Linked DNA regions of Microbispora hainanensis. The protein of the gene in region 2 interacts with the protein of the main gene of each other region in a pairwise test. Links are inferred from orthologs where the notes say so. Each region holds a gene or a part of one and is shown on either strand. Other genes may lie near its edges.

Region 1 (14,160 bases), 2.1 Mb from region 2 along the record:
CCCACGCGCGCCCGAGCTGAGAGCCGAACCCGGCGAGCGCCTCCACCAGGTCGGCCGGCCGATCAGGTTCCACGCCGAGCCGAACATCGCCCTGAACGGCTCCGGCCTGGACACCGACCCGGGCGTTGTCACGTGCGATGTTGTACGTCGCCCCGTGCTCGGGCATGGCGAATCCTTTCGCCGCCGGGCTTCTCGTCAGCCAACCACCGCCCCGGTCCTCGGGAGCGATCTCTTCTGCCAGCGCCGCCGCGAATGCCGTGGCGTTGACCACCACCCGCTGCTGTCAGCCCTGCCGTTTGTTGCTGTTCGGCATGGTCAGTGGGGCGTTTCGCCGGTCAGGAACTCGTTCAGCGCCGTGATGATGACCTCCCGGGCCTCCGGACGTGCGAGGGCATCCGGCTGGAGCGACGGGTACTTGCCGTAGTCGGCGGATTCGAGCTGGTCGCGGAGACGGGCCGATCCCGGAAGGACACCGAGCCTCTCGGCGAGCCGTGTCATACGTTCTCGTGAAGCGCCGTGATTGCGTACGGACCCGAAGTTGACGGCCAGGACCGACTTGGCCGGCCCTGTATAGATGCTCCACACGGAGGCCTTGTCGGAGCCGAGGTTGAACCATGCGGTGACCGAGGGGTACTCGCCTTCGCCGAAGTAGTACTCGTGGAAGGACGGGTGGCTCTCGGCGTGACGGTAGACGGCCAGCAGCGTGTCGCGCACCCCGGCGGGGCAGTACTCCTCCACGGCCTGGAGGAAGCTCGGCTCGTCCCACCTGCGCTTTCCCCGGGGGCCTGTGGCCGGTTCCGCCTCGGCGGTCACAGGGGCGGCTCGCAGTTCATCCGCGGCGTCGGGGGTCATGGCAGGGAGGGGATCTCCGAGGGCTTGCTGAATGGCGATGGCCATTGCTTCGAGCCACTCGATGGTCGCCTCCGCCTCGGCGGCGGTGATCGGGGCCTTCCGCCCGGGACGTTGCGGGTCGTGGTCAGCGGTGTGGGCGATGTTGTTCCTGCGCCAGGCGATCTCCCGTAGCCTCGTACGGACGCCGTCCGCGGTGATCGGACTCCTGGCGTCCTGTGCGGTCAGGACCTCGGCGACCTTCACCCAGAGGTTCACCGTGCTGACGTACGCGAACCCTTCCTTGATCTTCTCTGGATTCTGAAAGGTCATGAAGGAGAAATGCTTCTCCAGGTGGGCGCCGAAGGTCTCCCCGAGAGGTTCGTCGTGATGGTGAATCCTCTCGAACAGCTCGACGGGGATGCTCAGATTGCTGAACTTGGGAGGACGGCGCGCTTCCGGGTTCAGGGCCAGAGCAAGGGCCCGGTCGACGATCTCGCGTGTGACCCAGTGGTCGAGGGCCGCCACGGCTTGGGTCCAGGCCGCGCGGTAGAGGTCGGTGACGTCGAAGGAGCCGACCGCGAGTCGTTCCAGGTTGCGGCCCCCGTCCACGAGTTGGCGGGCATACTGGAGGTTCTGCTGAAACTGCTCGAAGGCGGCAGGAATCGGATCAGGCGGAGGCGTGGTCCCGGGACGGTCATGTGGCCTCGGCGGCAATCGTCTCGCGCGGTATTGGCGCACCAATTCCCGATAGAGTTCGGTGCCCTCGAAGTCATCGAGCGCGCGGATTCCCGCTTCGGTGATCGCCCAGCCGTTCCGCTTGGTCATCCAGCCGATCGATGCGGCCTCGCCCGTGCGAAAGCCCAGTTGCGCCCACCACCGCGCCTGGCCGTGGGCGTTGGGCCCCCGGAGCTCCGCAGGAATCGTCACTCTGCTTTCGACTTCCTTGCGAACTTCTTCGGGCCGCAGTGGCCGTCCGGCTTCACGTAGAAGCTCGAACGCGGCACGGAGAACGGGAGAGATCCGATCGGCATAGGCCATGGGGGATTCCTGCCTTTCGACTATCGCCTCGGCAGGATAAACAAGGGCGCGGTCGAAATCCCTTGTCTTACGTAACCCCGCACACCTCCGTACGGCGGGTGGAACGGGGACGTCCGGGTAGGAAGGGGAGCCGGGGCCGGGGAGCGTGGGGAAGCGGCCGATGACGACGGCGTTCATCCTTTGGGGAGGCGGCAGCCTGGGGGCCGCGCAGGTCGGCATGCTCCGCGCGCTCACCGCTCACGGGATCCGCGCCGACATGGTGGTGGGCGCCTCGATCGGGGCGCTCAACGGCGCCTATTACGCCGCGCGGCCCGACGCCGCGGGTGCGGAGGAACTGGCGCGGCTGTGGCTGTCGGTGAGCAGCCACGACGTGTATCCGGTGAGCGGGCCCGACGTGCTCCGTACGCTGGCCGGAAACCTTCCCCTTCATCCTCTCCGGGGAGCCCTGCAGGCGCTGGGTGTGCCCAACTACACGTTCCCGCTCAACCCTGCCACGCTGGTCGCGGCGCTGCTGGGCCGTCGCAACTACCTGTTCGAGAACTCCTCCCTGCGGCGGTTCCTCGAACGCATCCTGCCGATCCGCGCCCTGGAGGAGACGCTGGTTCCGCTGGAGGTGCTGACCGCGGACGTGCGGACGGGGCGGCCGGTGATCCTTTCGCGGGGGCCCGCGTTGCCGGCCCTGCTGGCCAGCACCGCGATCCCTGCCCTGTATCCCACCGTGACGATCGGCGACCACGTGCTCATGGACGGCGGTGTCGCCGATCTGACCACGCTGGACTACGCGGTGGACGCGGGGGCCGACGAGGCGTACCTGCTGGCGCCCGGGTTCTCCTGCCACCTGCCGGCCGCGCCGTCGACGGCGATCGCCATGGCCCTGCACGGCTACAACCTGCTGAGCGAGCAGCGCATCAGCGCCTCGATCAGGCATAACAAGCGGCGGACCCGCCTGCACGTGCTGCCGCCGCTGTGCCCGGTCGAGGTGCTGCCCGTCGACTTCCGCGGTACGGCCGACATGATCGACCGAGCTACCCTGTCGACCGCCCATTGGCTGGAGCGGCGCGAACCGGATCCCCGCCTCGCCCGCCCGCTCGGCCCTCCGCATGGCGAGCACCACCGGCGGCGCGGGCCGGGCTGACCCGGTTGCGGCGTTCAGGGAGAGAAGACGTTCAGGGAGAGAAGACGTTCAGGGAGAGAACACGTTCAGGGAGAGAACACGTTCAGGGAGAGAAGACGATCAGGGAGAGAAGCGGTCACGACCAGAGTTCGAACGGCTCGCTGAGCTTCTCCCCGGCCAGGAAGCCGGTCAGCAACCGGGGAAGACTGCGGGGATAGAACAGTTCGGAGCTGGCCACCACCTCGGGGATCGGCCACCAGCGGAAGTCGAAGTAGTCCTCGCGCTCGTAGTCCAGGCGCCCGGTCTCGTCGATCAGGTCGCCCGCGTGGTCAAGGCGCACCTCGACCACGACCTCATGCTGGAGATGCCGCCGGTCGCGGTGCCGGAACGTGGAGGTACGGCGCCAGTTCGGCGGCCCGACCTGTTCGGGGGAGATGATGATGCCGGTCTCCTCGCGCAGTTCCCGCACCGCGGTTTCCCGGTAGGTCTCGCCCTCGTCGATGCCGCCTCCGGGCAGTTCCCACCACTGGTCGAGCTCCGGCGCGGTCGGTTCGTGCGTGTGGAAGAGCAGGATGCGGTCGTCGATGTCGCGAAGCACGATGCGAACCGCGTCACGCTCGAAGATCGGCAAGTCCCGGGGGATCTCGACCATGAGCAGACCTTTCGTCTCGGAAGTGCCGGCCAAACGCCGTGGGGCCGCCATGGCCCGATCCACGCACCGACGGTCTCCGGCTCCCCGCTTGCAGGGCAGGGTACGGTGATCGTCCCGCGGACGCGCCGCGAACGTCGTAGAGGTCCGACGTGAACCTCGCGGAGATGCGGACCACCCCCCGCCTGGGCAAGTACGATCGAGCCGTGACCGAAATGACCGAAACGACGCCAGGCTGGCTCGCTCCCGACGAGATCGAATCGGTGCGGGGCCGGATGCCGATCCTGTACGTGGACGCCGTGCCGGTGCGCGTGGACGACACGGGCACCGTGACCCGCGTCGGCCTGCTGCTGCGGATCGGCGCCGACGGCACCGTGAGCCGGGCGCTGGTGTCCGGGCGGGTGTACTACCACGAGCGCATCCGCGACGCGCTCCTGCGCCACCTGGAGAAGGATCTCGGCCCGGTCGCGCTGCCGAGCGTGCCGGTCTCGCCGACGCCGTTCACGGTGGCGGAGTACTTCCCCACCCCTGGGGTCACGCCGTTCCACGATCCGCGCCAGCATGCGGTCTCCCTGGCGTACATCGTCCCGGTGCGCGGAGACTGCCGGCCCCGGCAGGACGCGCTGGACCTGGAGTGGTTCACGCCCGAGGAGGCCGCCTCTCCGATCGTGCAGCAGGAGATGACCGGCGGCCAGGGCGTGCTGCTCAAGCAGGCGCTCGCCTACGTCGGCCGCCTCACCTGATCCGAGATCACGTCGTAGAGGTCCTTGCCCTGCGGCCAGGGCCAGTCCGCCGTCTCCGGGCGGAGACCGGCCGGCACCTCGGCCCAGCCGGGCAGCGGTTCCGTGCGGCGTAGCCAGTCGCGCGGCAGTCCGCCGAAGCCGCGGTCGAAGTCGTGGTGCGCGGCGAACGAAGCCGCCAGTGCGTCCTGGTCGATCGTGCCCCGGCCGGCCAGAAGCCGGTAGACAGGGCAGGCCATCTCCGTGTCGTCGGTCCACTGCCACGGCCCGGGCGGCAGGGTGCGGGTGGCGGGACGCTCGTCGTCGCGCGCCCTCAGCCGGACGCCGTACGGCTCGGCATGGTGATCCGCGGTGTGGCGCGGCGGCGCAGTGACAGGAGGTGGCGGGTCAGGGCGAGCGCGGCGAGCAGTGCGAGGAGCGCGCACACGCCCCGCCATCCGGCCACGCTCCAGACGCGGACCCCGAGCCAGGACCCCGCGCTGCCGCCGAGGTAGGCGCAGGTCATGTAGGCGGTGTTGAGCCTGCCGCGGGCGTCGGGACGCACGGCGTAGACCCGGGCCTGGTTGGCGACCATGCCACACTGCATCGCGACGTCGAGCACCAGCGTGCCGAGGGTCAGCGCGGCCAGGCCCGCCGCGCCGCCGAGCGACCCGGCGGCGAGGACCGCCGCAGAGACGAGGACACCCAGCATGCAGACGAGGTTCACCGGATCGGGCCCCACGCGGTCCACCATGCGGCCGGCGACGGGGGTGCACAGCATCGTCGCCGCGCCGACCAGGGCGAGCAACCCCACGGCCTGGGCGCCCAGGCCGTACGCCGGGCCGGTGAGCAGGAGGGCCAGGCAGGTCCAGACGGCGGAGAACCCGGCGAAGACGGCCGCCTGATAGAAGCAGGAGCGGCGCAGCTCGGGCTCGGCGCGCAGCAGGCGCAGCGGTTCGGCCAGGAGCGCCGGATAACGACGGCGGGTGGACGCGGCCGTGAGCGGCACCGTGACGGCCAGGCTCGCGGCGAGGAGCAGCGCCAGGGCCGCGGCCACGAGGTACGGCGCCCGCCAGCCCAGCCATTCGCCGAGGGTTCCGCTGAAGGTGCGGGCCAGCAGCATGCCGCCGGTCGATCCGCTCAGCAGTGTGCCGATCACCGCTCCCCGGCGGTCGGCCGCCACGAGACCGGCCGCCAGCGGGCCGGCGACCTGCGCGGCCACGGTGGTGAGGCCGACCAGGGCGCTAGCGGCGACGAGCGGCGGCAGGGCTGGCGCGCAGCCCGCGGCGAGCAGGCCGAGACCGGTGAGCACGAGCAGGGTCACGAGGAAGGGGCGGTGCGGGAAGCGGTCGCCGAGCGGCACCAGCAGCACGATCCCGGCCGTGTAGCCGGCCTGGGTCGCGGTCACCACCAGGGCGCCCGCGTCGGGAGGCAGGTGCAGCCCGGCGGCGACGAGCGGTGCGATCGCCTGCGGGAAGTAGATGTTGCCCACGGCGACCGCGCAGGTGAGGGTCACGATCGCGAGCGTGCGGCGGCTCATGCGCCGGCCCCCGGTCCGCGACGCGCGGGACGAGGCCCCGGCTCCCATCCGTCCACCCGTCCCGCCGGGCGCAGGGGCACTCCGGAGCAGAGAGCGAGTCTGCGTGCCGGGGCCCGGGTCGTGTCACCGGCGGCGTCGATCGCCGTGGGTCGTTCGAGGAATGCGTTGATCACGGACGGAAGTCCACACTGCGGACCTTTCGCCGCAAACAGATGTAGCGTGGGGCTTAATGATCAGTTTCGAGCTCGGGGTCGAGGACCTCGCCGACACGAGATTCGCCCTCTCGCCGCTGACCGAGACGGTGCTCAGCCTGCGGGTGCTGCGCGACCCGGGGCTGTCGGCGGCGCTGCTCCCGTGGCGCAGGTCCGTGCTCGGCAGGCTCGGCACGCTCGACACGGATCTGCTGACGGCGCTGGTGGCGGAGAGGTTCACCGTCCCCGACTTCCTGACTCCGAGGCCGGCGACCTTCGCCCCCGAATTCGCGGAGGAGCTGGCGGTGGTCCGCCGGACCCCTCCCGGCCTGGTACGCCGCGACCTGGCGGCCACGCACGCGCCTGCCCCGCTCCCCGAGCGGCTGCGTGACGCCGCCGCCGACGGCGACGCGCCGGTCGTACGGCTCCGGGACGCGATCTGCGACCTCCTGGAGCGCTACTGGGAGATCGCCGTACGGCCGATGTGGCCGCAGATGCGGCTGGTGCTGGAAGCCGACATGACCTATCGGGCGCGGCAGCTGGCCGTGGGCGGCGCCCGGCTGCTGTTCGCGGGCATGCACCCGAACCTGCGCTGGGACGACGGGGTGCTGCACATCGACAAGATGATCAGCAGCTTCCGTGTCGCGGCGGCCGGCCGGGGCCTGCTGCTCGTGCCCTCCGTGTTCGCGCACAAGCCCGCGCCCCCGGTCCTCCCGGAGGAGCCTCCGACGCTGGTCTATCCCAGCCGTGGCGTGGCGACGCTGTGGCACCGGGCGCCCGTCGCGGACGAGGCCGCGCTCGTGTCGCTTCTCGGTGCGCCGCGGACGAGGCTGCTCGGCCTCCTCGGCGAGCCGCTGCCCACCGTCGAGATCGCCCGCCGGCTCCGGGTGACCCCGAGCGCCGTGTCCCAGCACCTGCGCGTGCTGTACGCCACGGGCCTGGTCACCCGGGCCCGCGACGGACGGCAGGTGCTCTATCGGCGCAGCTCCCTGGGCGACCGGCTGACCGGCGCCGCGTCGGACTGAGCACGGTCCGGCTGACCCGGGCCGGGATGAGCAGGATCCGGTTGGGCTGCTTCCGAACAGGCGGGGTCCGAATAGGCGGGGTCCGAACAGGCGGGGTCCGAACAGGCGGGGTCCGAATAGGCGGGGTCCGCCGGGGGAGAAGCGGCCTGGCCGATCCGCGTACCGCCGCCGGCAGGGGCGGCGGCACGACGAACGGCGTCTAGTGACGCGAGGTCAGCACCTTCGAAAGCACCGTGTGCACGTACGTGTTGGGGTGCTTGCCGGTGAAGAGCTTGGACAGGGGACCCTCGGCCGTGACCGGCACGTCCACGCCGGTGTGCCCGGTGGTGGTCCAGTCCATCGTGAACGTGAGGTTGCTGCCGTGGATCTTGAACGGACCGTCCTCGGTCGACAGGCCGGTGCCGCTCTCGTCCTCGGTGTCTGAGGGGTCCTCCACGGTGAGGCCGCCGCAGTCGTGGTCACCGGTGATGACGAGAAGCGTGTCGGGGTGCGCGGCGACGTACGCCTTGGCGACCTTGACGGCCTTCTCCAGGGACGCCATGGCCTGGAGCACGCGGGAGCCGTTGTTCTCGTGGGCGAACTCGTCGATGCCCTCTTCCTCGACGAACAGGAAGAAGCCCTTCTTGTTCGTGCTGAGGGTGTCGAGGGCCTTCTTGGTCATGGTGGCCAGGTCCACGACCGGGGAGTAGATGTCGCCCTGGCCCTCCGGCCGCTGCTGGAACATCTCCTCGTTGCTGAACAGGCCCAGCAGCTTGCCGCGCTTGGCCCGGGCGAGCTCCTTGGCGCTGGAGACGTACTGGTAGCCCTCGCGCTCGGCCTTCTTGATCAGGTTGCCCTTGGTGCCCTTGCTGGCCTCGTCGGGGTCCTCGGCGGGCTTGTCGGGGAACGCGCCGGGCGTGCCCGCAGGGAGCCACCAGTCCTCGCCGCCGCCGAGGATGACGTCCGGCTTGCTGACCTCCAGGTACTGCCGCGCGATCTCGTCCTGAGCGCCGCGGTCGGCGGTCTGGGAGAACCACGCGGCGGGGCTGGCGTCGGTCACCTGAGCGGTGGTGACGAGGCCGGTGGACTTGCCCGCCGCCTTGGCCTGCTTGCCCAGGATCGGCAGCGGCTTGCCCTTGGCGTCGACGCTGATGGCGCCGTTGTAGGTCTTGGTCCCCGTCGCCCAGGCGGTGGCCGCCGCGGCGGAGTCGGTGATGGCGGTCTTGGGGTCGTGCGGGCTGGTGCTCAGCTGCCCGGAGACCGGGAGCTTGTCCATGGCGAGCTGCCCGTCGAGACCGGCCAGGTGCAGCCGCGCTGCCTCACGATGAGCCGCGGACATGCCGTCGCCGTTGATGAAGATCACGCTGCGCGCCCGGCCGCCGTCGTGGTGGTGAGAGGCGGCGTTCGCGGGCAGGGCGGGATTGAGGACCGCGCCGGCGACCGCCGCCGTGGCCACGGTCGTCGCAGGCACAAGCAGCCGCAGCAGACGCTTGCGGGAGGAACCCATGTAAAACCCCCAGGTGGGTATCTGATTACCAAGACGGGGATGTTACGGGCGTGAATCCACCACAAGGTGAACGTGGCGTGGCCTTATCTCTAACCATGCCGGGCAAGGTCCCTCACCGACCGCGATCTCCTTACGCGGCGCCGGTCCTGTCTCGTCGCGCTCGCGTGCCGCGCCGGGGCCGGCGGGACGGCGCGAGCCGGGTCAGCGCCGCGCCCGCGCGGAGCTGCCCGACTTCGCCAGCAGGAGCTCGGTGAACAGGTTCTCCCACTGGGGCATGACGTTCTCCGGGGCGTACTCCCTGGCGGTGGCCGCCGCGGCGGCGCCCATGCGCAGCCGCAGGTCGCGGTCGGCGATGAGCCGCTTGATGGCCGCGGCGAGGGCGTCCACATCCCCGGAGGGCACCAGGATGCCGTCGGTCCCGTCGGTGAGCACGTCGCCGGGGCCGGTCGGGCAGTCGAAGGCCACGATCGGCAACGCGTGGGTCATCGCCTCGATCATGACCATCGGCAGGCCCTCGAACCGGCTGCTCAGCGCATAGATGGAGGCCCGGGCGAGCTCGTCGTCGAGGCGGTTGGTCCGGCCCATCAACGTCACGTGCGCCGACAGGCCGTGCTCGCCGATCAGCCCCCGCAGGGCCGCCTTCCTCGGGCCGGTGCCGAAGACGCGCAGGCGCCACTCCGGGTGTTCCTTCACCACCTGGGCGAACGCCGGCAGCAGCAGGTCGAAGCCCTTCTGCCTGACCAGGCGTCCGGCGGCGACCACGACCGGATGCTCCTGCCGCGACGGCGTCTGGTTCGTCGAGTGCACCGCGTTGGGGATGCGGACGATCCGCGCGCCGGGCAGCGCCTGCTCGTACTCGCGCTGGTCGCTGGGGGTGAGCACGGCGATCGCGTCGAACGCGCCGTAGTACCGGAGCATCTCCTCGCGCAGCGTGCCGGGGTAGGTGCCGAGGTTCATGTGCTCCTGCGCCACCCGCACGACGTTCTTGGAGGCACGGCGCGCGGAGATGAGGTTGAGCGCCGGGCGCGTGGTGACGAGGATCCCGTCGTCCACCGAGGACACGTAGTCGATGACCGCCTTCTCGACCCGCTCGGTGAAGTAGCCCGCGGCGAACTCGCCGTACGGCACGAGCTTGCCGCGCAGCCTCCGCCACACGCGCCGGCCGAGGGAGTCGGCCCGTACGCCGGTCCGCTGGTCCACCAGCGTGGTGAGCGCGACGTCGGGATGCAGCCGGAACTGCGGCTCGTCACGGCGGCGCACCACGCTGACGATCTCCACCTCGTGGCCGAGCGCCGCCATCGCGTTCGCCTGGTTGACCACGGTGCGGATCGTGCCGCCCATGCCGTAGGCGTGCAGGAGCATGTAACGGATTCTCATCGGCTCTCCTCCTCGGGGAGGTAGCCCCAGCTGCGGCAGATGGGTTTGAGCAGGTCGGGTACCTCGTCCGGCCCGGGCAGGTCCCGTCCCGGCTGCACCGTGCCCGACCGGATCTTGTCGCTCCAGTCGCCCAGGCCCTTCTGCACCACCTTCTGCTCGCCGTACGCCAGCATGCCGGGCTCCCACTCAAGCTGGAGGAAGTCGCAGATGGCGCGGGTGGTCTTCTCCGGCTCGGCGGTCAGGTCCTCGTAGCGCACGGTCAGGCCGGTGAGCGCCTTCCGCGCCCGCTGCACCGCCTTCATGTAGCGCAGGGCGTCGGCGGCGGCCTCCTCCCGGGTGCGCTTGACGGGGTCGGCCTCATACCAGGAGGCGGCGATCGAGGCGGGGTGGCGCAGCAGGAAGATGTACCGGGCGTCGGGCCAGCAGGCGGCGATCCGGGCGTATGCGAAGGCGTTGGCGGGGGTCTTGTCCACGATGGTCCGCTTGCCGCTCCGCACCAGCTCGCGGTGGAGCACCCGGTCCCACAGCATGTGCTCAAGGTCGGCCTGGTTGTGGCCGAGCGCCTCCATGGCCTTGCGGGCCAGCGACGTGCCGAACCCCACGGTCAGCCGCCTGACGTGCAGCTCGTGCGGGGCGTGCAGGTCGGGGTGGGCGTTCAGGATCGACCGCAGCAGGGTGGAGCCCGACCGCACCGGCGACATGATGAACACCGGCGCCACCAGAAGGCGGTCGGCGCGAGGGTCGGCGGGAGGACGCACCAGCTCCTCCGGCGCCGCCGGCAGGGCGGGGCTCGCGGGCGACGACGACTGGGCTGCGGGCCGGACCCGGGTGAGCTGGACTCCCGTGAACCTGACGAGTGCGCCGTTGATCCTCCGCTGCCATGTCATGGCCCGCGACACTACCGGGGCTTCCGGGGAAATCCCTGAGAATCCGCCCCCTGCTCACCTGTGATCCCACCCTGTCTCACCAGGAGGCTTACGGCCTCCGCATGGTCAGCCATCGGCGGGCCGCGTCCAGGTGGGCGTCGCCCAGACCATCCCGTGGATCGACGGCCACGACCAGGAACTCGCCGACCCCCGGATGGCCGTCCAGGAACTCCAGATCGGCCGGGCCGAGGTCGTCGTCGAGCCACACGAATGGCCGGCCCCGGACATATTCGGCGACGTGCCAGGTCTTGAGGTTGACGCCGGGCGGGCGGGGAGGGTCGCCGTCGATCGGGATCACCGGCAGCGGGGGCAGCCCGATCCTGGGGCAGATCTCCGCGTTCGCGCGTTCGCCCCAGGTCGTCGCCCAGGTCAGCGTCGCGCCGGTCTCCCGGATCAGGGCGGTCAGTTTGGCGCCGTGCCGCGGATCGAGCAGCAGGCGGAACCACTCGCCGTCCGCCACGCACTCGAAGCGGCGGAAACGCGGCGAGGAGCGCCGCACGGGGTTGAGCACCCCGTCGACGTCCAGCAGCAGCAGCGTCCCGTCCATCACGGCCATCATCCCGCCGCCTGCGTCCGCTCCTCCACCCGCGGACGCGCGCGGGCCACAACGCGAACCGGATCCGGCCGGACATCGTCCGAACCGGATCCGGTTTCGCCAGGAATCAGGGACCAGGAATCAGGAGGCGCTGCAGGTCAGGGTCGGGGTGGCCGCGCTGCCGTTGGCGGTGAAGCCGAAGGTGGTCGACGAGCCGGCCGCGATGGAGCCGTTGTAGAAGGCGTTGGTGACCGTCACCGAGGAGCCGGACACGCTCGGCGTGCCGTTCCACACGTTGCTGAAGGTCTGCCCGCCGGGCCACGTCCACCGCACGGTCCAGCCGTTGACGGGCGAGCTGCCGGCGCGGACCGTGACCTCGGACTGGAAGCCGTCGGGCCAGCTGTTGACCGTACTGATCGTCGCGGTGCATCCGTTGCCGGGCTGCGGCGAGGTGCCGGGCGACGGGCTGACCGGCGGGGTCGGGCTCGGGCTGACCGGGGGCGTCGGGCTCGGGCTCGGGCTGACGGGCGGGGTGGGGCTGGGCGAGGTGTTGGGTGCGGCGTTGTTGAGGGCGTTGAGGACCGCGGTGTAGGCGGCCTTCTTGTTGCCGTTGCCGTCGAACAGCAGCGGGTTCTGGTAGGAGCGCCAGGAGTCGCTGTCACGCACGCCCCACACCGTGATGCCGACGCAGCGGGCGACCGCGAGGCAGTCGTTGACGATGTTGGCGTAGGTGGTGGCCGACGCGCCCTCGACGTCCAGCTCGGTGATGGCCACGTCCACCCCGAGGGCGGCGAAGCTGGAGATGGTGGTGCGGAAGTTGCTGTTGTAGGCGCTGCCGCTGTTGAAGTGGCCCTGCAGGCCGACGCAGTCGATCGGGACACCGCGCGACTTGAAGTCGCGGACCATGTTGTAGACGCCCTGCGTCTTGGCCCAGGTCCAGTTGTCGATGTTGTAGTCGTTGTAGCAGAGCTTGGCGTCAGGGTCGGCGGCCCGCGCGGTGCGGAAGGCGACCTCGATCCAGTCGTTGCCGGTGCGCTGCAGGTTGGAGTCGCGGCGGCCGCCGGTGTTGTCGTCGAAGGCCTCGTTGACCACGTCCCAGTAGGGGATCTTGCCCTTGTAGTGGGCCATCACGCCGTTGATGTGGTTGATCATCGCCTGGCGCAGCGCGCTGCCGCTGAGGGACTGCATCCAGCCCGGCTGCTGGGAGTACCACGCCAGCGTGTGCCCGCGCACCTGCTTGCCGTTCTGCACCGCCCAGTTGTAGATCCGGTCGGCGTTGGTGAAGTTGAACTGACCCTGGTTCGGCTCAGTCGCGTCGATCTTCATCTCGTTCTCGGCCGTGATCATGTTGAACTCACGATTGGCGATCGTGGTGTACTGCGAGTCGCCCAGCTTGTTCGCACTGATCGCGGTGCCGAAGTAACGACCGCTCTGCGCGGCCGCCGCGCCCAGCGTGCTCGCCGCCGCGTCGGCGGGAACCGACACCGCCACGGCGGTGATCGCGCTGAGAACGCCGAGGGCGCCGGCGAGCAGCACCCGGCCGCGGCGTGGCCGCCGGAGCCGATCTAGGGGGGTGGCGTTCGAATCCATGCCTGAGCCTCCACAACTGAATCACGGAAAGAGGACATCCGCGGGATCGGCACCGCGTCCCGTTATGGAACGCACACCACGAGGGCGTCGCGGACGGCGCCCCCCCGCCACTTCACCACCGACCTGGCAGGGGGAGACCGCCTCGGGGACTCAGTCTGGAAATCTCCCCGAAATGTGTCAAGGCTCGACTGAAACTTTCGGGTTCGGTGTTCGACGAATGCGACGTAAATACGTTCCCATGAGTGCTCCTGCCTCCGAAAACATGGCAATTGGCGTGCTCTGTGCGGGGGGTCGTCAATGAAAGTTTCAGCATGATGACAGCGCCGAAAGCGGGATGGTCGTCATCGATAACTCCAGATGGGCGACGTCGGCCCGCGCGGCGCCGTGGAACGGCGCTGTGCAAGAAAGTACGCCGTCCCCCTTGACGGGACCCTCCCGCTTCGTATTTGCTCCGGCACACCACCACCACCGGCCGGTCGCGAGGAGAGAAAAGGCCGGTCCACTGTCGCAGATGTTAGCGATAACAAAATTATCGCCGAGTGTCGCGGAGCCCACTCTCGTCGCCGACGTTCCAGTACCGCCCGGTTCGATGCCGCATCACCACGCCCTGGGCCCGCCCATCCGCCTCGCTGATCGAAGGGACTGGCCGGCCGACGGTGTTAACGCTCACACGGCTGGTGCCGCCACGTCGAGCGCGCGCCGGCATCCGCGTCATCTCAAGAAGGAAGGACATGGCGTGAAACGAAGGCTCAGAGTCTTACTGGCGGCCGCCGCCTTGCCTTTGGTGGTGGCGGGCATGCTCCTGGGGGTACGGCCCGCCGCGGCGGCCTCGCTGACCCGGGTGACCGGCTTCGGCGCCAACCCCACGAACCTGAACATGTACCTCTACGTGCCCGACCGGGTCGCGGCACGGCCGGCGCTGCTGGTGCTGGTGCATTACTGCACCGGATCCGCCGGCGCGATTTTCAACGGCAACGGGCACGACTACGTCACCGCCGCGGACCGGTACGGGTACATCATCGTGGTCCCCGAGGCCACCCGCAGTGGGCAGTGCTTCGACGTGTCCACCCCCGCCGCGCTCAGGCGCGACGGCGGGAGCGACTCCACCGGCATCATGTCGATGGTCTCCTGGGCGCGGC
Region 2 (14,558 bases):
GCTCCACCGCCCACCATCGCTGGGCCGAGGTGACCAGGGCCAGCGGAGCCCCCTGCTCCGCCACCCGGGCCACCAGCTCCGCCGCCCCCGGCACCGGCACGATGTCGGGCAGGTCCGGATGGTCGTAATAGGAGCGGATCTCCTCCATCACAACCTGCGGGTCCAGACCGGGCAGCACCTCGGGGATGACGTCCACCCCGCGACGGCCCACGACGCTTCGCAACAGCGTGTCGTCGAACGTGATGCCGTGGTCCTCCAGGAACATCCGCCACAGGGCACGGTTGCGGATCTCGGTGTTGACCAGAGTGCCGTCGAGGTCGAAGAGCGCGGCCGTCGTCACCTGAGCGGTCACCTGATCACGACCACTCGAAGAGCGGGTCGCCCGCGCTCACGCTGCCCTCGGCGAGCCCGCCGACGGAGTCCGCCACGGCGTCGAGCGCCACCACCGGGCAGACCGGCGAGCGCCCGCCGGCCTCGACCGCCGCGGGGTCCCAGGCCACGACGGGCTGCCCCGCGCCGACGCGGTCCCCCTCGGCCGCGAGCAGGCGGAAGCCCTCGCCCTTGAGCTGCACGGTGTCGATGCCGAGATGCACCAGCACGCCCCTGCCGTCGTCCCCCACCACGACGTACGCGTGTGGGTGCAGCTTCACGATCGTGCCGTCGATCGGGGCCAGGGCCTCGACGGGCTCCCTGAGGGGGTCGATCGCGGTCCCCGGGCCGACCATCGCCTGCGCGAACACCGGGTCCGGCACGGCGGCGAGACCGATGGCCGCCCCCGCGACCGGGGCGAGAACAGTCGTCAATGAAGAGCCCTTCCCTGAGATCCGGGCAGGCGTCGTCACAGGTCCGGCCGAAGAGACCGGCGGACCCGCGACGATCTCCCGGTTCAGCCGATGATGTCCTCGATGTCGCTGGCGATGGTGTCGGCCTCGGGGCCCACCACGACCTGGACGACGTTGCCCGCCGCCATCACTCCGTGGGCGCCGGCCGCCTTGAGCGCGGCCTGGTCCACCTTCGAGGCGTCGTGCACCTCGGTGCGCAGCCGGGTGATGCACGGCTCCACTTCGATGATGTTGTCGGCGCCACCGAGCCCGGCGATGATCGCCTCGGCGTCTGCAGCCATGGGGTCCTCCTGTTGTATCGAACGGCCTGCCGTCAGTCGGTCTGCGTGACCTTCTTCAGACCGCGGGGGGAATCGGGGTCGATACCGAGCCTGCGCGCGAGCGCCTCGGTGAGCAACTGCCCGGGGACGATGAGTCCCAGCGGGGCCACCCACTCGGGCAGGTCCGGACCGTTCAGGGCGGCGGTCGAGGCCGCGGCGAGCCGTTCGCCGCCCCCGACGCCGAAGGCGGCGGCGCCCGCGCCGGTGACCCGCTCGGCCAGCGCGACCGTGCCCGCCAGCGTCGGGCCCTCCCCCGCCGCCACCAGGATCGCCGGGGTCTCGGCGTCCACGACCGCGATCGGACCGTGCAGCAGGTCGGCGTACGACAGGCCCATGGCGTGCAGGTAACACGCCTCCTTGAGCTTGAGCGCCAGCTCCAGCGCGGTCGAGAACGCCAGGCCGCGGCCGGACACGACGACGCCGGGCTTGTCGGCCAGGCCCTCGACGACGGCGTCCAGGTCACCGGGGTCGGAGATCAGCTTCTCCACCGCGTCCGGCACCCGGCGCAGGTCGTCGGGGTCGACGTCGGCGCCGAGGCCGATGGCGAGCACGGCCAGCGCGGCGAGCTGGGTCGTGTAGGTCTTCGTGGCCGGGACGGCCTTCTCCTCGCCGGCGAGCGTGCACAGCGCGAGGTCGGCGGCCTGGGCCAGCGGCGACTCCTCGCCGCCGTTGGTGATCGCGACGGTCTTCGCGCCGCAGTCCTTCGCCCACTGGAGGGTCTCGACGATCTCCTCCGTACGGCCCGACTGGGACAGGCCCACGGCCAGCACGCCGTCGAGGTCGAGCTTGCGGCGGTAGGTGGTGGCGACCGAGGGGGCGCCCATGGCGGCCATCCGGCCCGCCCGCGCCTCGATCAGATAACGGCCGTACACCGCCGCGTTGTCCGAGGTCCCGCGGGCGACGAACAGCAAGTGGCGCGTGTCGCGTGCGACCGCCTCGACTTCACCGGTCCTCGGCAGAAGGGCGTCCAGCGTCGCCCGGATCGCCGCGGGCTGCTCGGCGATCTCACCGCGCATCCTGGTCGTCATTGATGATCTCCCTCTGCTCTGGCGAGATTTGTCCGTTATCGATCCGTCGCCGGCCCATACATTGACACACATTTCCCGGCTGTGGTCTAGTCCGGACTAGACCAGTAAGAACCTTAACTTATTCGGACGATCCTGAGCGAGAGGGGAGGGATCAGTGGCCCAGATCGATCCGGACAGCCCGGTGCCCAAGTATTTCCAGCTACGGGAGATCCTGCTCGACCTCATCGAGAGCAACGAGCTGCCGATCGGCGCGGCGATCCCCTCCGAGCGTGACCTGAGCCAGCGTTACGACCTGTCTCGTATGACGGTACGACAGGCCGTCGACCACCTGGTGTCCGAGGGCCGGTTGCACCGCGTCCCGGGTAAGGGAACGTTCGTGGCCCGCCCGAAAATCGAGCTGGCGCTCCAACTCACCTCCTTCACCGACGACATGCGGGCGCGCGGCATGGAGCCGGGCTCCCGCGACCTGGACCGGCGGGTGGTCCGGGCCAGTGCCCACCTCGCACGGCAGCTCGGCATCCAGCCGGGAGACGCCGTCCACTTCATCGAGCGGCTGCGCACGGCGGACGGGGAACCGCTGAGCATCGAGCGCGCCCACATCCCGGTGGCGCTCGCACCCGATCTCGATGCCTACGACCTGACCGGACGATCCCTGTACGCCCTGCTCGAGTCGCGCTACGGACTCGTGATGGACGCCGGGGAGCTGACCATCGACGGCGGGCTCGCCGACCCGAGCGACGCCGATCTGCTCAAACTGCCCCGGGGCGGGGCCGTGCTGCTGCTGCAGCGCCGGTCCTTCGCCGGCGGGGTATGCGCCGAACTCGGCGTCTCCACCTATCGCGCCGACCGCTACCAGCTCCGGACGCTCCTCGGAGCCCCGGCCCGACGCCTCTAGTAGTCCCCCCATCCTGGAGGAACACCAGATGAGTTCCACCTCCGCCGACGCGGGCCTGCCCGCAGCACCTGCCGGCCAGAACGCGGTGATGACCGCGCTTTCCCGCATCGGCCGCTCGCTGATGCTTCCGATCGCCGCGCTGCCCGCCGCGGCTCTCCTGCTCCGGATCGGCCAGGACGACCTCCTCGGCCGTACGGACAACGCGACGCTCGACAAGATCGCTCAGGTCATCGGCGGCGCGGGCGGCGCACTGTTCGACGCGCTGCCGCTGCTGTTCGCGGTCGGCGTCGCGGTCGGTTTCGCCCGCCGTGCCGACGGCTCCACCGCCCTTGCGGCCGTGGTCGGCTACCTCGTCTGGGACCGGGTCACCCACCTGATGTTCTTCGACGCCTCCGCGGACTCGGCGGTGCACACGAAGGTGGTCCAGTCCGTCCTGGGGGCGGACGGCAAGCCGACAGAGGTGCTCAACCTCGCGTCGGCCAACCCGACCGGAGTGCTCGGCGGCATCCTCATGGGCCTTGTCGCGGCCATCCTGTGGCAGAAGTACTACCGGACGAAACTCCCCGCCTATCTGGCCTTCTTCGGCGGCCGCCGCTTCGTGCCGATCCTCACCGCGCTGGCCGGGCTCGTCCTCGGCGTGGTCTTCGGCCTGATCTGGCAGCCGATCGGGCAGGGCCTGAGCAGCTTCGGCGACTGGCTCGCCGGCAACGCCACGATCGGCGCGGGCATCTACGGGATCGTGAACCGGGGCCTCATCCCCTTCGGCCTGCACCACTTCGTCAACTCGATCGTCTGGTTCACCGTGCCGGAGTGCACCGTCGGCGCCACGCACGCCACGGGCGACCTGAACTGCTACTTCGCGGGCCAGGACGGCGCGGGCGCGTTCATGGCGGGCTTCTTCCCGGTCATGATGTTCGGCCTGCCGGCCGCCGCGATCGCCATGTGGCGGGCCGCGCCGCCGCACCGCCGCGCCACGGTCGGCGGCATCATGCTCTCCACCGCCCTGATCTCGTTCGTCACCGGCATCACCGAGCCGATCGAGTTCGCGTTCATCTTCGTCGCCCCGATCCTGTTCGCGGCCCACGCGCTGCTCACCGGCATCTCGATGGCCGTGGTCGCGGCCCTCGACGGACGGCTCGGCTTCGGGTTCTCCGCCGGCGCGATCGACGCCGCCCTGAACGCGACGAAGGACAACACGCACAACTTCTGGCTGATCATGTTGATCGGCGTCATCTACTTCGTCGTCTACTACGTGATCTTCAGCTTCCTGATCAAGAAGCTGAACATCATGACGCCCGGTCGCGAACCCGAGCCCGACGTGGACTCGGGGGAGAGCGCCGACACGGCGCGGGCCCGCGCCTGACGCGTCAGGTTCCCCTCTCAGGGAGCAGGGGCGCCCGGTGATCCCGGGCGCCCCTGTTGTTTTCCCGCATTGCGGATGCCGCTAATGGCCGGCAGGCCCGCGCCCAAATCCGCGGTGACCCCGCCAACCCGCGGGAACCTGGCCGGAATCTTCCCGGACGAACCTCTGCACAAAGGCCCGCGGCTCGGCAAAGTTGGCGTTTTCTCGTATCAGGGCGGATGACCGCAACCTCTTTAAGACGTCAGTCAGGTTCACGGCGCAGAGAGCGGAGTCCCGATGCCCAAGCCCGTCCCCCTGCCACGGCTCGCGTCCGTCCCCCCGGCCGATCCTCCCTACGACGAGCGTGACGGCGGCGGCCACATCACCCATCCCGCCACGTACGGCGCACTCGCCCTGGCCCCCCTCCCGGCCCGTACGGGCACGCCCACGGACGAGCGCCGCCTGCGGGGGCTCGGCCAGGCGCTCGCGGAGGTCCTGGCCGGTCGCAGGCCGCCGGAGACCGTCCATGACCGGCTGACCGAGCGGGCCTACCGCGAGCTGGTCCGGGCCGGGAAGATGATCGATACCGAGCGGCCGCCCCTGACCGGCCTCCCCCACGTGCAGCGCCCCCGCGACGGAGTCATCGAGATGTGCCTGCTCGTCCACTGCGGGACGCGCAGCCGCGTGCTCGCCGTACGGCTGGAGCGGCGGGGCGTGCAGTGGCTGGTCACCGACTTCGAGACGGCGTAGGACGCGAAGGACCCCGCCGGGGCATCGCCCGGCGGGGTCCCTCTCAGGTCACGCTCTCAGGTCACGCCTGCTGGTTGCGCGGGTCGCCGTGGCAGCGCTTGTACTTCTTGCCCGAGCCGCAGGGGCAGGGCGCGTTGCGCTCGGTGTCACCGTACGCGGCGCGCTGCTCGGGGGTCGACCGCACCCGGTTGACCTCCACGTCGCCGCTCTCGCCCGGCGCGGTGTAGACCATCTCGGTCGGCCGCGACGGCTGCCGCAGCGCGCGGGCGATGATCGAGCCGGTCTCGGCGAGCGCCGTGTCCTCCTCGGCGTTCTCCTCGACGATCGGGTTGGCCTGCACCTCGACCTCGAGGTTGAACAGGTAGCCGACCGACTCCTCCTTGATGCCGTCGAGCATCGCGGAGAACATCTCGTAGCCCTCGCGCTGATACTCGATCAGCGGGTCCTTCTGGGCATAGGCACGCATGCCGATGCCCTCCTGGAGGTAGTCCATCTCGTAGAGGTGCTCGCGCCACTTGCGGTCGAGCACCGACAGGATGACCCGGCGCTCCAGCTCGCGCATCGCCTCGGAGCCGAGCTGCTCCTCGCGGCGGTCGTAGGCCGCGAGCGCGTCCTCCTTGACCTTCTCGGCGATGATCTCCGCCGTGAGCTCCTCGCGGTCGCCACCGATCTGCTGGATGAGCTCGTCGACGGTGAAGGAGATCGGGTAGAGCTGGCCGAACGCCTTCCACAGCTTCTCGAGGTCCCACTCCTCGGCGAAACCCTCGGCCGTGGCGCCCTTGACGTAGTCGTCCACGACGTCGGTGACGAAGCCGCGGACCTGCTCGTGCAGGTCGGCGCCCTCCAGCACCCGCCGCCGCTCGGCGTAGATCACCGTGCGCTGGCGGTTCATGACCTCGTCGTACTTGAGGACGTTCTTGCGGATCTCGAAGTTCTGCTGCTCGACCTGGTGCTGCGCGGAGGCGATGGCCTTGGAGACCATGCCCGACTCGATCGGCACGTCGTCCGGGATGTTGAGCCGCGTCATGATCATCTCGACCCTGGCCGAGTTGAACAGCCGCATGAGGTCGTCTTCGAGCGAGAGGTAGAAGCGCGACTCACCGGGGTCGCCCTGACGGCCGGAACGGCCGCGGAGCTGGTTGTCGATGCGCCGCGACTCGTGCCGCTCGGTGCCCAGCACGTAGAGCCCGCCGAGCTCGGTGACCTCCTCGTGCTCGGCCTTCACGGCCTCCTTGGCCTTCTCCAGCGCCTCGGGATAGGCCTTCTCGTACTCCTCCGGAGTCTCCGTCGGCGACAGGCCGCGCTGGTGCAGCTCAAGGTCGGCGCGGAACTCGGGGTTGCCGCCGAGCATGATGTCGGTGCCTCGACCGGCCATGTTGGTCGCCACGGTGACGGCGCCCTTGCGGCCCGCCTCGGCGACGATCGCGGCCTCACGCGCGTGGTTCTTCGCGTTCAGCACCTCGTGGGGCACGCCCTGACGCTTGAGCATCCGCGACAGCTTCTCGGACTTCTCGACGCTGGTGGTGCCGACGAGGACCGGCTGGCCCTTCTCGTAGCGCTCCTTGATGTCCTCGACGCAGGCCTGGAACTTGGCGTCCTCGGTCTTGTAGACCACGTCGGGCTGGTCCTTGCGGACCATCGGCCGGTTGGTCGGGATCGGGACGACGCCCAGCTTGTAGGTCTGGTGGAACTCGTTCGCCTCGGTGGCCGCCGTACCGGTCATGCCGGCGAGCTTGTCGTAGAGGCGGAAGTAGTTCTGCAGCGTGATCGTGGCGAGAGTCTGGTTCTCGTCCTTGATCTTCACGCCTTCCTTGGCCTCGATGGCCTGGTGCATGCCCTCGTTGTAGCGACGGCCGTGCAGCACGCGCCCGGTGAACTCGTCGACGATCAGGACCTCGCCGTCGACGACGATGTAGTCCTTGTCCTTCTTGAACAGCTCCTTGGCCTTGAGGGCGTTGTTGAGGAACTGCACGAGGTGGGTGTGCTCGGGCTTGTAGAGGTTGTCGATGCCGAGCCAGTCCTCGACCTTCTCCACGCCCGCTTCGAGGATGCCGACGGTGCGCTTCTTCTCGTCGACGACGTAGTCGCCGGTGCTCTCCTCGCCGTCCTTGCCCTCGGTGCCGCGCCGCAGCCGGGGCACGATCTTGGCGAACTCCTGGTACCACTTGCCCGACTGCTCGCCCGGGCCGGAGATGATGAGCGGGGTCCTGGCCTCGTCGATCAGGATCGAGTCGACCTCGTCCACGATGGCGAAGTTGTGGCCGCGCTGGACGCACTCCTCGATCGACCACGCCATGTTGTCGCGCAGGTAGTCGAAGCCGAACTCGTTGTTCGTGCCGTACGTGATGTCGGCGTTGTACTGCTTGCGGCGCTCCTCCGGCGACATGTTGGCCAGGATGACCCCGACCTCCAGGCCGAGGAAGCGGTGGACGCGGCCCATGGTCTCGGCGTCGCGCTTGGCCAGGTAGTCGTTGACCGTGACGACGTGGACGCCCTTGCCCGAGATCGCGTTGAGGTAGGCGGGAAGAGTACAGGTGAGCGTCTTGCCCTCACCGGTGCGCATCTCGGAGATGTTGCCCATGTGCAGGTTGGCGCCACCCATGATCTGCACGTCGAAGTGACGCTGCCCGAGCACTCTGCGGGCGGCCTCGCGTACGGTCGCGAACGCCTCGGGGAGCAGGTCGTCGAGGGACTCGCCCTCGGCGTGACGCTGCTTGTACTCGGCGGTCAGCGCGCGGAGCTCGGCGTCGGACAGGCTCTTGAAGTCCTCTTCGATGGAGTTGACCTGCTCGGCGATGCGCTTGAGCTTCCGCAGAGTCTTGCCTTCGCCGGCGCGAAGGATCTTGTCGAGAATGGCTGGCACTTTTAGTAAAGCTCCTCGCAGGTCTACCTCGGTTGATCACCGGGGTGTGAGGACGAGACATACTTCCCCGCTAGCCATCGTAGGCGGTTCCAGTACCAGACACACCCACCTGCTATCGACGGAGCGCCGCGGCACAATCGCATAACTCATGGGGGAAAACCGCCGCCAGGGGTTCCCCCGATGTTCCGACCACCACTGCCATCAGGTAGAAAACGGGGTATGGCACAGAGCGGACACCAGGGCAGCCACGCGGGAAGCGCCAAATCTTGGCTTGCCGTCATCATCATCCTCATCGGCTTCACGCTCGGGGGCGTGGCGCTGACCCTCGGCCCCAACTGGCTCTTCGTCTGGATCGGCGTCGGCATCTGCGCGGTCGGCGGGCTGCTCGCGCTCGCGTTCGACATCTTCTCGGACGTGATCGTGGACGCGCCCCGCCAGATCCCGGTCCAGGAGCACCACTCGCCCTTCGAGCACCGGTCCATCAGCTCCTGAGGCAGCCCCCGAACCGCCGTAGGGGTTTTGTCGGTCACAGCGTCTAGCATCTCTGGCTGTGACCGACCTGACCGCAGACGAGGCCCGCAGGATCATCCTCCGGGCCCAGGGTTTCCTCGGCGCCACCGCCCGCGGCGGCGGCGTCCCCGGCATGCTGCGGCGCGTCGGCGCCGTCCAGCTCGACACCATCTCCGTCCTGGCCCGCTCCCACGAGCTCGTCGCGTACGCGCGCCTCGGGGCGGTCGGCCGCTCCGCGGTCGAGCGGGCCTATTGGGACGATCCCGCCCGCGCCTTCGAATACTGGTGCCACGCCGCCTGCATCCTGCCCATCGAGCAGTGGCCGCTGTACGCCTTCCGCCGCCGCGCGTACCGGGACCGGCGCTACCGCTGGCACGAGGTGCCGCCCGTGGTCGACAAGGTCCTCGAGCAGGTGCGCTCGGACGGCCCGCTCACCACGGCCGACATCGGCGGCGCCAAGAACGGAGGGCCGTGGTGGGACTGGTCGGACACCAAGATCGCCATCGAGTTCCTGCTCGACATCGGTGAGGTCGTCTGCACCCGCCGCGTCGGCTGGCGGCGCGTCTACGAGCTCGCCGAGCGCGCCGTCCCGGCGGACCTGCTCGCCCAGGATCTGTCCGACGACGAGTGCGTGACCCGGCTGACCACGATCGCCGGGCGGTCGCTCGGCGTGGCGACCCGGGCCGACCTGGTCGACTTCACCCGCGTCAAGGGCAAACACGCCGCCATGCTCGACGAGGCGCTGCTGAGCGGCGCCGCCGGCCTCGTGCCCGTACGGGTGTCCGGCTGGCCCGCACGGCGCGGCACGGACCCGCATGGCCCGAACGCCTGGGCGGACCCCGCGGCGCTGGAGAGCGAGCCGCGTGGGCGGCACCGCACCACGCCGCTGTCGCCGTTCGACTCGCTCATCTGGGAGCGGGCGCGGGCCGAGCGCGTGTTCGGCCTCAACCACCGCCTGGAGGCGTACGTCCCGAAGGACAAGCGGGTGCACGGCTACTTCGCGATGCCGGTGCTCGCGGGCGGGCGGATCATCGGCAGGGTCGACCCCGCCCGTGAGGGCGCCACGCTGGTCGCCAAGCAGGTCGGTTTCGAGCCCGGCGGCCGGGCCAGGGCCGTGGAGGCCATGAGCGACGCCCTGTGGGAGGCCGCGAGCTGGGTCGGCTGCACCGACGTGCGGGTGGAGCGGGTCGGCGCGGCCGACCTGGAGGCCCCGCTGCGCGCCGCGGTGGCCGGCGGCCCGGGCCGGCCGATCAGGTGATCTCCAGCAGCCGCTCGCGCACTGCGTAGACCACGGCCTCCATGCGCGAGTGGAGCTGGAGCTTCTCCAGGATGTTGCGGACGTGGTTCTTCACCGTGTTCTCGGAGATGAACAGGTCCTTCGCGATCTCGCGGTTGTTCATACCCTTCGCGACGAGGCGCAGCACCTCCATCTCCCGGTCGGTCAGGCGGGGAACCGGGAGCTGGGGAGGCCGCTCGGCCTCCTTGCGGCTCATGTTCGCGAACTCGCTGATCAGCTTGGCCGCCATCGCGGGGTTGATGAGCGACTGCCCCTCGTGGACGCCGCGCACGGCGTCGGGCACCTCGTCGATCTGGACGTCCTTGAGCAGATAGCCCGTCGCACCCGCCTTGATCGCCTCGAAGAGGTCCTCCTCCTCGTCGCTGACGGTGAGCATGATGATCCGGGTGCTCGGCACCGACTCCTTGATCTTCCGGGTCGCCCCGATGCCGTCCAGCCTCGGCATGCGGACGTCCATCAGGACCACGTCCGGCATCAACCGGTCCGCGAGCTCCACGGCCTCCTGGCCGTCGCTCGCCTCGCCGACCACCTCGATATCCGCCTCCGCGGCCAGCGCGAGCTCCAGGCTGCGGCGGATCAGCGCGTGATCGTCGACGATCAGCACACGGATCGGCTCGCTGCGACCGGCTGCTCGGGCCGCCTCGTCGGGTCGGGTCACGGAACCTCCTTGCGGGGGCCAAGGACGCTGGATCGCCATCATGGCACGGTTCGGGAACCGGTGTGGATCTTCGTCGAGGCGTTACTACCCCCGGCACCAGGACATACCTGGGTGAACGACACCTGCTGCGCGGAACGTGCTCATCCTCTTCACGATAAGTGCCCACACCCCCGAATCACGCACTCTGCTTCGATGTCGCGGCTTTTCGGCCGGCATCGTAAGGCCCGGTTTCTCAGAGGAGGCCGTACCGGGAGAGCACGTCAGATACGACGGGCCCCACTGGGCTCATCTGGCGGAGAACTCCTCTCACCAGATCCGCCGGAGACGGCGGCTGCGAGATCCCCGGTGTGGGCGTTGGGGGGACGGCCGCCGCCGCGCCCCTGAGCAGCACGGCCCGTTCTCGCAGGCTTCCACTGACCGTCCCGGTGCCGCGCCGCATCGCTCCCAGCTCGGCCTGCACCCGATCCCGATGCGGGCCCTTCCAACTCATCCGGTCCATCAGGACGCCGACCGGCTGCAGCACTTCATCAATCGCCTCGGCCAGATCCTCATGTTCATGTGCCAACCGGCTCAAATCATCATGCAGAGACATCCCCGTTATTCCATCCGATCCAGGCGGGTGGCGTAAGAATCCTTCCACATTGTGCAACGACGGGCTAGGTTTTAGTCCTGTGGAGCCGGAACGGGTGGTCGACGCGGACGATCTGGAACAACTGGCCAAGCTTCTCACCGACAAACGACAACTGGCGGAGCAGTACTACAAGCGGGCCTGCCAACTCGTGGGACAGGCCCAGGCCACTCCACTGGCGGCCATGCTGCGGTGGGCCGGGGACACCGCCACAGAACTGGGCAACCGGGCCGCTATCGTCCGCGCAGCGGAAAAGGGCGGGGACCCATTCGGCGCATTGTCCACATTCGGCCTGACCACCGCAGTCGGGACCATTTCCGGTGATGACAAAATCCGGCTGCGGAAAGACCTGAAAAAGGTCATCAGCGACAACGCCGCATCCACTCCGGAGCAGCGAGTTCAGGCGATCCGAAAATTCTTCGGCAAACTGACCGCCGCCGAACGATCCTGGCTCGCGATCGAACAGCCCGACGTGGTCGGGCGACTGGACGGCGCGCCGGCCACAGTGCGCTACGCCGCCAACCGGCTCCTGATCGAGCGCGCCCTCACCCATGAACAGAAGGACCTGGCCGCCTTGAAGGCCACCGACCCCAAAAGTCCCCAGGTGACGCTTCTGGAGAAGCGGGTGGCCCGCATGACGGAATTCCTCCAGCCGCGGGTGACCGGCGACGGCCGGTCCGTCCCGCGCCAGTTCCTGCTGTTCGATCCGGCTGGCGACGGCCGCGTCGCGGAGGTCTTCGGCGACCTCGCCAAGGCCGAACACGTCGCCGTCATGGTCCCCGGCATCACCAACCGGCTCGACAACTACCACGACATAGCGCGAGACGCCACGCTGCTCTTGAGAGATCCCGAGACCAAGAGGGATCTGCCGGAGAGCGCGGTCATCACGTGGCTCGGTTATGACACGCCTGAGTTCGGCGACTCCGTGCTGCCTGCCAAGGCCGAGGCCGGTGCCCCCGCACTGCATTCGTTCCGTGCCGGGCTGGAGGCGGCCAAGGGTGCGAAGTTCGCCCTGTTCGCCCACAGCTACGGCACATTGCTGTCCAGCAAGGCCCTGCAGGAGGGGACGCCGTTCGACTCGGTCGTGTTCATGGGGAGCCCGGGACTCGGCCCCACCATCAAGAGCGCGGCCGATCTCAAGCTGAAACCCGGCACCCAGGTGTTCGCCATGCGCGCCCCAGGCGACTGGGTGTCCTACACGGAAGCACACGGCAAGGATCCTGCGGAGATGGCCGACATCCGACGGCTGGCCACCGGCCGGTCGTCCGGTCACTCCGAGTACTACATGCAGAAGAACACAGGGTTGAACAACCTGCAGACCATCCTCACCGGCGACGGGTGTGTTCAGACCTTTATGGGGTCGCCGAAACTGGATGACGAACAGTTCGGCGCCGCCAACGTGCGGGTCCTGGTCAAGGAACTACAGAGCAGGGTCCCGCAATGGAAGGCGGGAGCACTCGCCACGGCGTTCGAGCCGATTATCCGAGGGGCGATAAACGGCAGCACGGACGTACCCACGCTCATTGCCCTGACGACGACAACGCTCGCCGACTCCGGCCTCGGCGGCTACTTCGCCCCGCAGGACATCGCGCAGATCGTCGGCAAATCCCTCACGGAAGCCGGACCCGACCAGAGATGACCTTTCCGCTCAAACTTCGCCTCCTCGCCACAGTCCTAGCCCCGCTCGCGCTTGTGAGCGCCTGCACACGTGGACCGGAGATAAATATGACCCCTGAGGAATCTCGTCAGGTTCTCATCACGGAGGCCAAGGCCATCATCCGGGCAGTGTTCCCTGACGCCGAGCCTCTCGTCGCCGTACAGGTGAAGGATGCGCCGTGTGGCGGGCCTGTCGGTACCGACGACACGAGCGTGACAAGTGTCCTCACGGTTCGCAGCGACACCGCGAACGACACGTCCGATCCGGACGAGGTGTTCCGGGAAGTCCTCACAGTGCTGCGGCAACGCGGCTGGACCATCAACTACACGAAAGGTCGCGTGGCCGGTGCCGAACGCAAAGGCGTGGGCGGCATCAGTGTGGGGGTGCCAAAATCCCCTGTCGGAATCAACATCGGCGGCGACACGGAATGCGTGAAGAACCCTGATAGATAGGTTTCCAAACGCTCCGACACCCCCTCATGCTGGCGAGCGTGTGCCGAACTGCTACCCAATTCCGCTACCCATCGTGATGAGTGACCAACAGACCAAATGATCTCCCTGTCCCGGAACCGCCGCGCCATCATCGCGATGCTATGCCTGCCCATTCCCCTGGCCGGCTGCATGCGCGTACCGGAAGTGGAGATGACCCCCGAACAATCTCGTCAGGTGCTCATCACCGAGGCCAATGCCATCATCCGGGCGGTCTTCCCCGACGCCGAGCCCCTCGTCGCCGTACAGGTGAAGGACTCACCTTGCGGTGGGCCGGTCGGCACCGAACACACCAGCGTCAAAAGCGCCATCAATGTCCACAGCGACGCAACCGACAAGGATCTCAACCCGGACGACGTGTTCCAACAAGTCCTCACAGTGCTGCGGCAACGCGGCTGGACCATCAACTACAGCCGTACTCGCGTGGCCGGCGCCGAACGCGCAGGTGTGGGCGGCATCAGCGCCGGAGTGGGAGAGTCACCCGTCGGAATCAACATCTTCGGTGACACGGAATGCGTGAAGAATCCGGAACGAGCGACCTGACCGTAGGAATGATCCGAGAGTGTCGCCAGGTGCCCGTGGATGGGTGTACGAGCGTGGGCCGGCCCCGTTGAGCGAGGTCCGGCCCACGCTGGGCGAGGTGCTAGCTCTCCACGAGCCTGAGGACTCCGTAGTCGTAGCCGCGGCGTCGGTAGACGACGCTCGGCTGACCCCCTTCCTTGTCGCGGAAGAGGTAGAAGTCGTGTCCGACGAGCTCCATTTCCAGGAGCGCCTGATCGATCGTCATGGGGTCGGCCTTGTGGAACTTCTCGCGTACGATCAGCGGTCCTTCGCCGTCCATCTCGATGGGCACGATGGGCTCGGAACTCCGGGCCCGCCCACCGGCGGTCTCGGCCGGGATCTCGGCGACCGGCTCCGGCTCCTCCCGGACGCTCGTGACCACCTCCTGCGCGTTCTCGGTCACCGCGGTGAACTCTGCCATCGAGGGAGGGCAGTTCTTCCCGTGATGGATCTTGCGGCGATCGGCTAGCCGCCTCAGCCGTTCCTCCAGTTTGCCGATGGCGATGTCCAGCGCCGAGAACCGGTCGTCCGCGCAGGCCTCCGCGCGGATCGCTGGGCCCCGCGAGTGGATGGTCAGCTCCACCCGTTCACGCTGCCCGCTCTGCCGGTGGTTGGGTTCCTTCGAGACCTCTACGTCGACCTGGATGAGCTTGTTGTTGAGCTTCTGGATCCTGGCCAGCTTGGACGTCACTTGATCGCGGAACCGGTCACCCACAGTG

The links.
Region 1: the proteins of secA (region 2) and OHB01_RS27060 interact in binary tests that used the Escherichia coli proteins (3 or more experiments, as listed by UniProt). The link is inferred for Microbispora hainanensis from one-to-one orthologs.

What each region holds. Positions count from the first base shown.
Region 1 is NZ_CP108086.1:5,827,020-5,841,179, forward strand. Bases 6,451-9,405 are described here. They hold OHB01_RS27060 (alkaline phosphatase), read right to left. Parts: upstream 8,594-9,405; coding sequence 7,307-8,593; downstream 6,451-7,306. Other genes in these bases: OHB01_RS27055 (ArsR/SmtB family transcription factor), read left to right, coding at 6,451-7,107; OHB01_RS27065 (glycosyltransferase family 4 protein), read right to left, coding at 8,795-9,405. In the rest of the region: OHB01_RS27020 (hypothetical protein), read right to left, coding at 1-271; OHB01_RS27025 (hypothetical protein), read right to left, coding at 316-1,869; OHB01_RS27030 (patatin-like phospholipase family protein), read left to right, coding at 2,030-3,004; OHB01_RS27035 (NUDIX hydrolase), read right to left, coding at 3,120-3,635; OHB01_RS27040 (NUDIX hydrolase family protein), read left to right, coding at 3,848-4,375; OHB01_RS27045 (ADP-ribosylglycohydrolase family protein), read right to left, coding at 4,354-4,797; OHB01_RS27050 (MFS transporter), read right to left, coding at 4,686-5,891; more of OHB01_RS27055, read left to right, coding at 6,121-6,450; more of OHB01_RS27065, read right to left, coding at 9,406-9,970; OHB01_RS27070 (sulfotransferase), read right to left, coding at 9,967-10,857; OHB01_RS27075 (HAD domain-containing protein), read right to left, coding at 10,946-11,443; OHB01_RS27080 (endo-1,4-beta-xylanase), read right to left, coding at 11,573-13,021; OHB01_RS27085 (PHB depolymerase family esterase), read left to right, coding at 13,818-14,160.
Region 2 is NZ_CP108086.1:3,739,269-3,753,826, reverse strand. The notes cover bases 5,039-8,391. They hold secA (preprotein translocase subunit SecA), read right to left. Parts: upstream 8,041-8,391; coding sequence 5,239-8,040; downstream 5,039-5,238. Other genes in these bases: OHB01_RS17655 (HGxxPAAW family protein), read left to right, coding at 8,260-8,391; OHB01_RS17665 (Rv3235 family protein), read left to right, coding at 5,039-5,177. In the rest of the region: OHB01_RS17695 (HAD family hydrolase), read right to left, coding at 1-352; OHB01_RS17690 (PTS sugar transporter subunit IIA), read right to left, coding at 357-803; OHB01_RS17685 (glucose PTS transporter subunit EIIB), read right to left, coding at 887-1,123; OHB01_RS17680 (SIS domain-containing protein), read right to left, coding at 1,156-2,190; OHB01_RS17675 (GntR family transcriptional regulator), read left to right, coding at 2,345-3,085; OHB01_RS17670 (PTS transporter subunit EIIC), read left to right, coding at 3,114-4,448; more of OHB01_RS17665, read left to right, coding at 4,725-5,038; more of OHB01_RS17655, read left to right, coding at 8,392-8,532; OHB01_RS17650 (winged helix-turn-helix domain-containing protein), read left to right, coding at 8,591-9,808; OHB01_RS17645 (response regulator), read right to left, coding at 9,801-10,505; OHB01_RS17640 (hypothetical protein), read right to left, coding at 10,738-11,097; OHB01_RS17635 (alpha/beta hydrolase), read left to right, coding at 11,192-12,772; OHB01_RS17630 (hypothetical protein), read left to right, coding at 12,859-13,242; OHB01_RS17625 (hypothetical protein), read left to right, coding at 13,339-13,821; hpf (ribosome hibernation-promoting factor, HPF/YfiA family), read right to left, coding at 13,922-14,558. UniProt on the Escherichia coli protein: Required for protein export, interacts with the SecYEG preprotein conducting channel.